One region of the Metaplanococcus flavidus genome, then DNA from elsewhere that is predicted to be linked to it. Evidence: riboswitches for the same ligand, from Rfam matches in the RefSeq annotation. Region 1 holds a riboswitch; the other holds the start of a gene.
The links. A riboswitch is a leader RNA that binds a small molecule or an ion and turns the genes downstream of it on or off. The one in region 1 is predicted to bind S-adenosylmethionine.
Positions count from the first base shown of each region.

Region 2: linked by a shared signal. The riboswitch ahead of ACFQ1X_RS00575 (O-acetylhomoserine aminocarboxypropyltransferase/cysteine synthase family protein) and the one ahead of ACFQ1X_RS14375 (methionine ABC transporter ATP-binding protein) in region 1 are both predicted to bind S-adenosylmethionine.

Region 1 covers NZ_JBHTKI010000022.1:178,024-183,784, forward strand. The annotation lists gene ACFQ1X_RS14360 (hypothetical protein) at 1-179, shown strand, start outside; gene ACFQ1X_RS14365 (hypothetical protein) at 964-1,380, shown strand; gene ACFQ1X_RS14370 (putative bifunctional diguanylate cyclase/phosphodiesterase) at 1,445-3,460, shown strand; SAM riboswitch class I at 3,665-3,779, shown strand; gene ACFQ1X_RS14375 (methionine ABC transporter ATP-binding protein) at 3,916-4,947, shown strand; gene ACFQ1X_RS14380 (methionine ABC transporter permease) at 4,937-5,587, shown strand.
Region 2 covers NZ_JBHTKI010000002.1:36,363-42,123, reverse strand. The annotation lists gene pepT (peptidase T) at 164-1,381, opposite strand; gene ACFQ1X_RS00580 (glycerol-3-phosphate acyltransferase) at 1,475-2,116, opposite strand; SAM riboswitch class I at 2,250-2,365, shown strand; gene ACFQ1X_RS00575 (O-acetylhomoserine aminocarboxypropyltransferase/cysteine synthase family protein) at 2,473-3,762, shown strand; gene metX (homoserine O-acetyltransferase MetX) at 3,775-4,788, shown strand; gene ACFQ1X_RS00565 (helix-turn-helix domain-containing protein) at 5,481-5,711, opposite strand.

The sequences.
Region 1 (5,761 bases):
TGACAGAGAATATTGTAGTGATTTTGATTTCGGTTATATTATTTGTGACAAGTTTGTATGACACTTTATTTAATTATAGTCTTGCAAGCATGAAAAAATCGAAGCTTGGGCTGTATCTTGCGATTGTAGATGTGGTATTTATAGCCAGTTTTATTGCTTACCTGTTTTTTTCTCTATAAATTCATTTATCGGTCACTTTAGTCGAATCAGCGTTGAGAATGAAAATTATACATAAGAAGCGGTTTTATGCAGTCCACAAAAATAATGTTAGTCCAGGTGGCGGGGATTGGCGATTGAATTTTTTTAACCATTGAATCTCTTGAAGGAAATCAAAGGGCGGCCACAGCAACAGGAACCCTGTAATATCACACCGTTAATTTGTTAACGCCCGCTGAGTTGAACGGACATCTTCCTGAAAAACGTTTGATCGGCCCGTACATCCGCATACACTAGCTCACATTATTCTCGTCACCAACAAAAACTGTGAATCATGCTCCTGCGGAATCTGATTCACAGTTTTTGTTTTAAATTCTCCTCTAATTTTTTCCTCAGTAACAGAACTTCGGCAAATCACCAGCATTGCATATAAATACGCGGCAATGCCTCTCTTACAATACCAATGAACACCATTAATATAATTCAATATACCTATTCAACATTACTAAATTAGACTATATAATTTATATTAATATAACTAATATGTAAGCAATTATATCTACTCATGTATTATACATTCGTTCCATTTGATTTACTTTCGATATATGTATAACAATTTTACGTTAAAAACATTCTTAATTCGCATTTTTTGAGCTTATTCCATCAAAAAAAGAGAGGGGTTTTTTTCAGAAGAAATTCGCCAACCATGCATATCCGCCACCGCATATAGGTCTTTCTTCTATTTAATTTCACTCTCTCCATTCCTGATTGTGAGCAAAATGTTTTCATTTATAGGAGGGAATTCGAATGTATCTATTTAAAAAGAAATTTTCTTTGTCCGCTGCAGACGAATTTGAAATAAAAGAGTTTGTCAGTAAAACTATTGAAAAGATGTTAATAACGAAAGAAGAAACGATCAATATTCATAAGGACTCCGACACAGTTCTCAGCTGTTCACTGGAAGGCAATTACATCGTAGTGGACATTTATCAACTCTCGAAATATGCACTGCATATCCATAATCAGAAAAGAAATCATAATATCCCTTTTTACACCGCTGCCCGCTCTCTCAATAATTACGAAGAAACAATTGTATACTTCGATGACCATAAGGCTAAAGGCCTTGGGGTAAAAAACCTTCAAGCCTTTTACTATATCTGTGAACTTTTAGATGCTTTGGATATCGAGGTTGTTTCTGCACAGTCATTTAAATGTGTTTGGTAAAAGCTGAAGGAATTGAATATCAGGAAAGCATTTAAAATTTCCTGGATTATAGGGAGGGCTCCATATGAAAACATTGGGACGACAAACACAAGAGCTGATCGAAAAACTACCAGATTTCGTTGTTGTCCTGAATGCCGCTGGAATTATTATGTATTCAAACCAAAGCTGGGTTGATTATTGCTGTGACCATCAGCTTTCAAATTCTTTGTGGAAAACAGGATCAGACTGTCTGGAAAATTTGGTGGATGACAGAAACAGAGAGCGTTTAAAGTGGTCAAAAAATCCTGACACTGGCGCTGTAGAAGATTCCTTTCAGCCATCTTCCGTTGTGTTTAAGAATTTCTCCATCAGATCCCGGCAGTTCCCTCTGGAAGAAGGGGCAGCAGGAATCATTTTGTACATACACCCCCTGGAACTCTTACCATTTCAGTCCCTGACAACCGCATCGATTCTTGAAAACATGACGGACGCCTTCTACCTGTTGGACAGAAAAATGAATTTCCAGTATGTAAATTCAAACACTGAATCCTTATTGAATGTAACAAAAGAAGAATTACTCGGAGCTAATATCTGGACGCTATTTCCACAGTGGACAGGCACCAGGTCATACGCAAATTATAACCGCGCTATGCAGGAACGGGTTCAAATCGAGTATAGAGATTATCACGGGCCATCGGACTCATGGTTTGCAGTGAGATTGGTGCCAGTCGGAGAGGACGGGCTCGCCGTCTATTATCAAAGGACCTCTAACGATGTCGTAATTCAACAAGCGCTTACTGAATATGCTTCCACAGATTATTTAACCACTTGGACAAATCGGAGAAAATTTGAAGAGAATTTAGAAATGCTTCTGAAACAGGATACTCCTTTATCACTTCTGTACATTAACCTCGATAATTTCAAACATATCAATAACTTATATAATCACAAAACAGGCGATGAAGTTCTCAAAGTCCTGGCAAAAAACCTGGAAAAGATTCTGAAGCCCTATGAACTGGCCGGCCGTCTTGACGGAGATGAACTTGTGCTCCTTCACTTGCGCAAGGATGGGGAAGAACTTGACGATTTCCCCCAAAAAGTGAAGGAAGTTTTTGCCCAAGCCATCATTTTGGAAAATTCTCAGGTTATTACTGTAAATGCCAGTATAGGAGTTTCGCTTTATCCGCAGGATTCATCCAACGCCAATGAACTGATTACATTTGCGGAGACCGCAATGCGAAATGCCAAAATACAAAAAGGAACTTCCAATTCGTTTTTCCATTCTGACATGGGAACTGATTTGGCACGTCGGCTATTGATTGAAAGGGACCTGTCAGGAAATCTCAAAGCAAAAGGTTTCCATTTTGTACTTCAACCTCAAATCAATTGCTCAACCGGTGAAACGGATGGTGTTGAGGTGCTTGCCAGATGGCATCATCCCAAACTGGGTCCACTTTCGCCCTTAGAATTCATCGGCATTGCCGAAGAGACTGGAACAATATCCCATTTAACGAAACATCTTCTGAACGAGGTATTTTCATTTTTAAAATACAATCACAAGTTATATCACGGCGTGCCCAGGACGGCCATCAATATAACCCCGTCACTGCTCACAAGCAGACTGTTCTTTGAAGATTTATTCAGACTTATGGACAAATATCAGATCTCATCTGATTGGATTGAAATTGAGATTACCGAAAGTGAAGAACTTACTGTTTCAGAAGTCACACTGGAAAACTTGCTTGCCTGCAGGGCAAGAGGAATTTCCATTGCACTCGACGATTTTGGAACCGGATTTTCAATGCTGGCCTATTTAATGGATTTTCCGATTGATAAGATCAAATTGGATAAATCTTTTATTTCCAAAATTGGATTCAACCTTAAATCGGAGGCTGTTGTTAAATCTCTCATCCAATTTGTTAAAAATATCGGCTGCAAGCTGGTGGCAGAAGGAGTGGAATCGCAAGCTGAGGCTGCGTTTCTCGAAATGAATGGCTGCCTGATCCATCAGGGATATCTATATGATCGTCCTTTACTTCCTGAGACATTCGTCAAATACTATTTATCCGGCGATGAATATGAGAATTCAAAGTCCGGCTGATACACCCTTTTACTTTTTTAAAATGACCGGAAACCACATATCTACCATTAATTTACTTAATTTTCAAAAAATAATTGAAAATAAACTTCCCGATACTCTTTCAAGGCCTGCAACTATATATCTGAAAAAAATAAAAAGAAAATGATTGACTTCTATCTCAAACAGCAATAAAGTAATCATTACAAATTAAATACGTACATCACTTTCTTATCCAGAGAAACCGAGGGACAGGCCCTTTGACGTTTCGGCAGCGGATTCGCTTTATGCGAAAACTGTGCTAATTCCTGCAAATGCGAGTTTTGCATTTGGAAGATGAGAACGAGATGGTTTCATTCCGAAGCCCTCTTTTTTTCTGTTGGACAAGAAAAAAAGAGGGCTTTTTTCGTTCATTTTTGGAAAGTTAGATCTGTACGCAATAGATTTGTATAGGTATTACAGCTAGAGGAGGCGTACAAATGATTGAATTCAAGAAGGTTACCAAAACTTATCAGTCGGGCAAGGAGGACGTTCACGCATTGAACGGCATTGACCTGACTGTCGAAACCGGAGAGATTTACGGAGTGATTGGCTTCAGCGGAGCCGGTAAAAGCTCGCTGATACGCACCGTGAATCTTCTGGAGCGCCCAAGCAGCGGGCATGTGCTGATAAATGGCAAGGACATTTCGAAGCTATCGGCCAGCGAGATCCGGAAAACAAGGAAAGACATCGGCATGATTTTCCAGCATTTTAATTTGCTGAACTCCAAAACGGTTTTCCATAATATCGCGATGCCGCTGATTCTGGCAAATACACCGAAAAGACAAATAAAGGAACAAGTAAAGGAGCTGCTCGATTTCGTCGGTCTTGCCGATCAGGCAGAGAAGTATCCGGATCAGCTGTCAGGTGGACAGAAACAACGGATCGGCATTGCACGTGCTTTGGCCACCAACCCCTCCGTCCTGCTGTGCGACGAAGCGACATCCGCACTTGATCCGCAGACCACGCAATCGATTCTCGAATTGCTGCGCCGAGTCAACCGCGAATACAACATCACGATCCTGCTGATTACCCATGAGATGGGTGTCATCCGGGAAATCTGTGACAAAGTGGCCGTGCTGGAAGCCGGAAAAGTAATTGAACAGGGAACGGTGTTCGACATATTTACGAACCCGCAGCAGCCGACCACGCAACGGTTCGTCCGCTCGGTCATGAACGATGAACTGCCGGAATCGCTGTTGAAGAAAATCCGGGATCCGAATCAGAACCATACCATCTACCGGATTCAATTTATCGGCGCTTCTGTCGGCCAGCCCCTTATGTCCAGAATTTCCCGGGAATACAATTTGGACCTGAACGTATTATTCGGCAATATTACAGAACTTCAAGGGGAACCCTATGGCAATCTGATTGTGGAATTCAACGGACCTGCCAGGGAAATCCAAAAAGCGTTGGCGGACATTCGCTTAAACGAAGTTCAAGCCGAGGAGGTGCGGAATTATGCTAGTTAGTAACGAACAGATCCTGGAAGCTCTTTGGGAAACACTTTATATGACGGGCGTATCCTTTCTTTTCTCTTTACTCGTCGGTTCTGTACTGGGACTCTTATTGGTAGTTACACGGAAAGGCCATCTGCTGGAAAACGAACCGGTATCGAAAGTGCTGAACGCCTTCATCAATATTTTCCGGTCCGTGCCATTTATCATCCTGATGGTTGCCATCATCCCGGTCACCCGATTAATCGTTGGAACATCCATCGGCACATCAGCGGCTATTGTTCCACTCGTATTTTACGCCGGACCCTATATCGCCCGCCTGATTGAAAACTCCCTGCTTGAAGTTGATGAGGGTGTCATTGAAGCAGCAAAGGCAATGGGTGCATCGCCATTACAGATTATTTTCCGGTTCCTGATACCGGAAGCATTAAGCTCACTCGTTCTCGCTTTGACGATTGCGATTGTCGGCCTGATCGGCGCATCCGCCATGGCAGGAGCAATCGGAGGCGGAGGCCTCGGAGATCTCGCCATCACGTATGGCTATCAACGCTTCGACACACTCGTCATGTTTATTACCGTAGCAATTTTGGTCGTCCTAGTACAAGGCGTCCAGTCCGGCGGCAATCTCTTATCAAGGCAAGTGCGTCGACGTTAACACCAATCTATCCTTATTAGTTGAACTAAAAAAGCAGTATTTATATACCAAATCGGCGTTGAGAGAAATCTCTAAAGATATGGAGCAAAACAGCGAAGACTCCCAGGGGCCAAGCGAAGTGCTGAGATCCACTCGGGCGTAGCACCGAGTTAGCTCAGCGCGAGCCAAGAGTTG
Region 2 (5,761 bases), on a different contig from region 1:
GTCTATTCCTTTATAGAAAAAGAGCTGAGATATGGAGCAAAACAGCGAAGACGCCCAGGGGACCAAGCGAAGTGCTGAGATCCACTCGAGCGAAGCCTCGAGTTAGCTCAGCGCGAGCCCCCAGGCAAGCGAAGCTGTTTTGTGGAATATCGGCTTTCATTTTTTATTTTTCGATTTTCACCATTTCGACGATCAGCTGTGCAGCTTTTTCCATATTTTCTGCAGAGATGAACTCGTATTTGCCATGATAATTTTCGCCGCCTGTAAAGATATTCGGTGTTGGCATTCCTTTGTAGGAAAGCTGTGAACCATCAGTTCCTCCGCGGACAGGGACAATGTGGGGTTCGATGCCGAGCGTCTTCATGGCATTTTCTGCCGCGTCCACGATCTCCATGACAGGTTCGATTTTTTCTCTCATATTGTAATATTGATCTTCAAGTTCAAGAGTGAGCACGTTTGCTCCGAATTGTTCCTGAAGCTTTTGGGCTGTTTGCTGCATATGCGCTTTTTTCGCTTCGAATTTGTCTTTGTCAAAATCCCTGATGATATAGATTAAAGTAGCTTGCTCGACATCACCTTTAAAATTGTTCAGATGAATGAATCCTTCATAGCCTTCCGTCTTTTCAGGAACTTCATTTTCAGGCATAGCGTTCTGGAACTTGATGGCGATGGTCGATGCATTCAACATTTTGTCTTTAGCTGACCCGGGATGGACACTTTTTCCCTGAACAGTCAACTTTCCTATAGCTGCATTGAAGCTTTCATATTGAAGTTCACCAAGAGGGCCGCCGTCCATTGTGTAGGCGTAGTCGGCACCAAATCGCTCAACATCGAATTTATGGGGGCCTCGCCCGATCTCTTCATCCGGAGTGAAAGCGACACGGATTTTACCATGTTCAATTTCCGGATGCTGAATGAGATATTCCATCGCCGTCATGATTTCAGCGACACCGGCTTTATTGTCTGCTCCAAGCAGGGTGGTGCCGTCCGTTGTAATCAGCGTATGGCCGATGTAATTTTGCAGATCCGGGAAATCCTGGACGGTCATTGTAATCGAATCATTCAACGGCACATCTTTGCCATCATAATTGTCTACACGTTTCGGGTTGACGTTCTTGCCGGTAAAGTCGGTAGCTGTATCAACATGGGCAAGAAATCCGATAACTGGAAGCTCTTTGTCGGAAGTGGCCGGCAGTGTGCCGAATAGATAACCATGGGCATCCATATCTACGTCTTCCAAACCGATTTCTTTCATTTCTTTCTCCAATTCCCGCAAAAGATCCCATTGTCCGGGTGTGGACGGGGTTTCCAGGTTCTCGAAATTGGATTGTGTATCGATTTTTGCATAACGGATCAATCGCTCGATTAAAGTTTCAATCATGATTAAAGGCCTCCTGAAATATGTATTGTCCTTATTTTAACATGAATAAAAAGAAATCTGTAAATCTTGTAAGGAATGAAAAAAATGCAGCCCTCAATGGGAGTCTGCAGCTTTTTTTCGCAGTACGGCAGAGACTTTATTTTCAGAGCCATCCCTGATACGGTTGATATTTTCAAGATGTTTCCATAGCGACATTGCCATCAGTGCAAGCGCGATAACATAGGGCCACAAGCCTTCTGCCGGCCAAAACGCGATAATGATGAACATTGCATACAGGGCCAGCACGCCGATTACCAGATAATCTGTGGCAAGTGCAATGGCAATGAGGAGCGCCAGTCCGAGTAATCCGAGTTTCCAGTCCAGCGCAATCATCACGCCAATGACTGCTGCCGTTCCTTTGCCGCCATTAAATTTCATATAAAACGGAAAATTGTGGCCGAGAACTACCCCGGCAGCGATGAAAAAGAGGATCGCCCAAACCGTTTCTGCGGGCAGGCTGCTCGCGCCAAGCAAAAAGCGCATGGCCAGGACTGCGGCAAAACCTTTGGCAATATCAAGAAACGCCACCATTGCCCCGTATTTCCAGCCAAGAACGATTGCGGCATTCGCTGCTCCCGAATTTTTCACACCTGTTGATTTGATATTTTTGCCCGATAAAAGTTGTGCGACAACTGAGCCATGCAGGCAGCCAATTAAATAACCTGAAATAAGTGCGGAAAAAATCCATAAAATCATAGTTTGCCCCTGCCTTTCTTAATATTAAACGTATGAATAAGAAGGAAGTTTCAAAATTATCCGACAACCTCCTTGACAAAATATCGTATCATTATTTATACTTCTCAACAAGATGGAAAACTGAATCTGAATACTCTTATCCAGAGTGGCGGAGGGAATAGGCCCTGCGATGCCCGGCAACCAACAAGCAACCCAGCTTGGAAAGGTGCTAATTCCTACAGACTGGAACGACAGTTTGGCAGATGAGAGGAGGAAACTCCGTATACAGCGGCCCTCTTCTAATTAGAAGGGGGCCTTTTTTCTATTCCCTCGTCTACTTTAAGGACCATCTAATAAAATTTATGGAGGAATAAAAAATGACGAATTTCAAACCAGAGACACTTTTACTTCACGGCGGCCAGCAGCCCGATCCGGAAACAGGCGCACGAGCGGTACCGATCCATAAAACAACTTCCTATGTATTCCGGGATACAGAACATGCACAAAATTTATTCGGGTTGAAAGAAACCGGGAATATCTATTCACGTATTATGAATCCGACAGTGGATGTCTTTGAACAGCGTGTGGCGCTGCTTGAAGGTGGGACGGCTGCAGTCGCATTGTCTTCAGGAATGGCGGCAATCGCCTTTTCGGTTATGAACATCGCAGAAGCCGGAGATGAAGTGGTGGCGGACAGTAATCTTTATGGGGGCACTTATAATTTATTCGCAAAAACTATACCGCGCTACGGCATTACCGTGAAATTCGTCGATGGCACAGATCCCGAAAACTTCCGATCAGCCGTTACCGACAAAACGAAAGTTTTCTTTGGCGAAACTATCGGCAATCCGAGTCTCAATGTTTTTGATGTGGAGCGGGTGGCAGAGATTGCCCATGAATACAATATTCCGTTGTTAATCGACAATACATTCGCTTCGCCTTTTGGCAGCAATCCTATCGCGTTCGGTGCAGATGTGGTCATTCATTCAGCGACCAAATGGATCGGCGGGCACGGTACAGCAATCGGCGGAATTGCCGTGGATGGTGGGAAATTCAATTGGAACCATGAAAGATTTCCGAATTATACGGAGCCTGATGACAGCTATCACGGTATCCGTTATGGAATTGACGCGGAAGGGGCGTCTTTCGCGACAAAATTGCGTGTTCAGCTATTGCGTGATTTCGGACCCTCATTGAGCCCAGACAGTGCACATATTTTCTTGCAGGGCCTGGAAACGCTGCATTTGCGCTTGCCGAGGCACAGCAGCAATGCCGGAATTATCGCCGACTATTTACGCAGCCATCCGCAGGTTGAATGGGTCAATTACATCGGATTCGAAGATCATCCCTCACATGGACTGGCCCAAAAATATCTAAAAGATACTTTTGGTTCAATCGTCAATTTCGGCATCAAAGGCGGAAGGGATGCTGGCAGGAGAGTGATTGATGGAGTCAGCCTGTGGTCCCATGTGGCAAACGTGGGAGATGCAAAATCGCTGATCATCCATCCGGCATCCACAACGCATCAGCAATTGAACGCAGAAGGATTGGAACAATCCGGTGTGACAGAAGAAATGATTCGTCTGTCGGTCGGACTGGAAAACCCGGAAGATCTGATCGCTGACTTGGAGCAGGCCATCAAAGCCGCAGCAGTTCAGCAAGTATAGGAGGAGAATGGCATGAAGACAGTAGCCATCGGGGATCTGGCATTGGAATCAGGAGTTGTGCTCGAAGGAGTGGAATTGGCATATGAGCGGAACGGCAATTTCGACAACCCGACAATACTGATTTGCCATGCATTGACGGGAGATCAGTATGCTGTCGGCACCGAAGAACAGCCGGGGTGGTGGAGCGGCATGGCAGGTCCCGGCAAAACTTTGGATACAGATAAATTCCAGGTAATCTCCTTTAATGTGCTGGGCGGCTGCCATGGTTCCACGGGTCCGTTATCAATTAATCCGCAAACTGGGGCACCGTACCGTTCGGATTTTCCATTGTTGACCATAAAAGATATGGTGCGTGCCGAATATCAAGCATTGAGAATTTTGGGTATTGAGAAATTAAAGACAGTTATCGGCGGTTCACTCGGGGGCATGAAAACACTCGAATGGGGAGCGCTCTATCCGGAATATATAGAAACAATCGTGCCGCTTGCGGTCACCCCGTCGTTCTCCAGTTATGCGCTGGCTTTTAATCACATTGGCATTCAAGCGATTGAAAATGATCCTGATTTTCAAAATGGACACTACACAGGATCCTGTGATTTCAAAGGGTTTCATCTTGCAAGGATGGCAGGGATGATCAGTTACCGGACCGGCAAACTATTTAACGAGCGCTTCGGGCGTTCCGGAAGTGGAAACAATTTTGAGGTAGAATCGTATTTGGATTATCAGGGCAGTAAACTGGCTCAGCGTTTTGATGCCAATAGCTACCTGATTTTATTGAAAGCTATGAACAGCCATGATCTGGAGGGACGGAAGGTGGCATGTCCGATTCTTTCAATTTCGTATACGCATGATCTTTTGTATCCGGCTGAACTGATGATTCCCTGGCTGGCAGAGCAGGCAGATGCATCCTGGGAAATCATCGAAACAGATTTCGGCCACGATGGATTTCTGGTGGAGTTCGGAAAATGGAGCGGGTTTGTCGGGAAGTTTCTATATAAAGAAGAACAGGTTAAGGCGACTCGATGAAACAAATATAAAAAAAGCATCCCGCAATTTTTGCGGGATGCTTTTTCTTTGTATGCTGTTCAGACGCTAACGGCAGCTTTTCGGTGTCCAGACTCCGGTGGCCCAGCTCTTCGGGTCATAAGTCAGCCCAGCTGCGTGGCAAAGAACGCCACTTCGCTGGTCTGACTTATGCCTTTCAGAGCTTAACGGGCACCGTCGCTTTTCGGTGTCCAGACTCCGGTGGCCCAGCTCTTCGGGTCATAAGTCAGCCCAGCTGCGCGGCAAAGAACGCCACTTCGCTGGTCTGTCAAAAGCCTTATTGCTCCTGTCTCTGCACCGCTGCGCTAGCTTCGAGACATGAAAGGGCGTTGCATCGCTTCGCTAGCTTCGTCGCAAAGAGGTGGACCAAATTACATTTGGTCCACCTCTTGCCTTTCAGAGCTTAACGGGCACCGTCGCTTTTCGGTGTCCAGACTCCAACGGCCAACTCCTCGAGTCGTAAGCCACTCTGGTGTCTAGTCTCCAGTGCCTAGCTCTGACAGGCATAAGTCAACCCAGCTATGTGGCAAAGAGCGCCACTTCGCTGGTCTGCCTTATGCCTGTCAGAGCTGAACAGGCACTTCCGCTTTTCGAGACTGTGCGGCTGAAAACATGCCGCTTCGCCAGATCGTCTTACGCTTGTCGGAGCTGAGCGGCCGTTTCCGCTTTTCTTTTCAATCTTCATCTTTGATATCCACATCATCTGGAATCGGCGTCGCTTTCCATTCTTCCAATTGCTGTTTGGCAAGCTCGAGCTGCTGGAAATGGGTGTCGAATTGAGAGGTGTTGACCATGTATTGTTCTCCATCGTGCACTGCTTTGATGCGTCCTTCCAATATATATCTTCTGACTTGCTCTTGCGGCATGGACAAAAAAGTAGCAGTTTCCGGGACTGTCATATACATAAGATCGCCTCCTCTTTTTCTTTTATTATAATAGCTGGTGAGCAGTATCT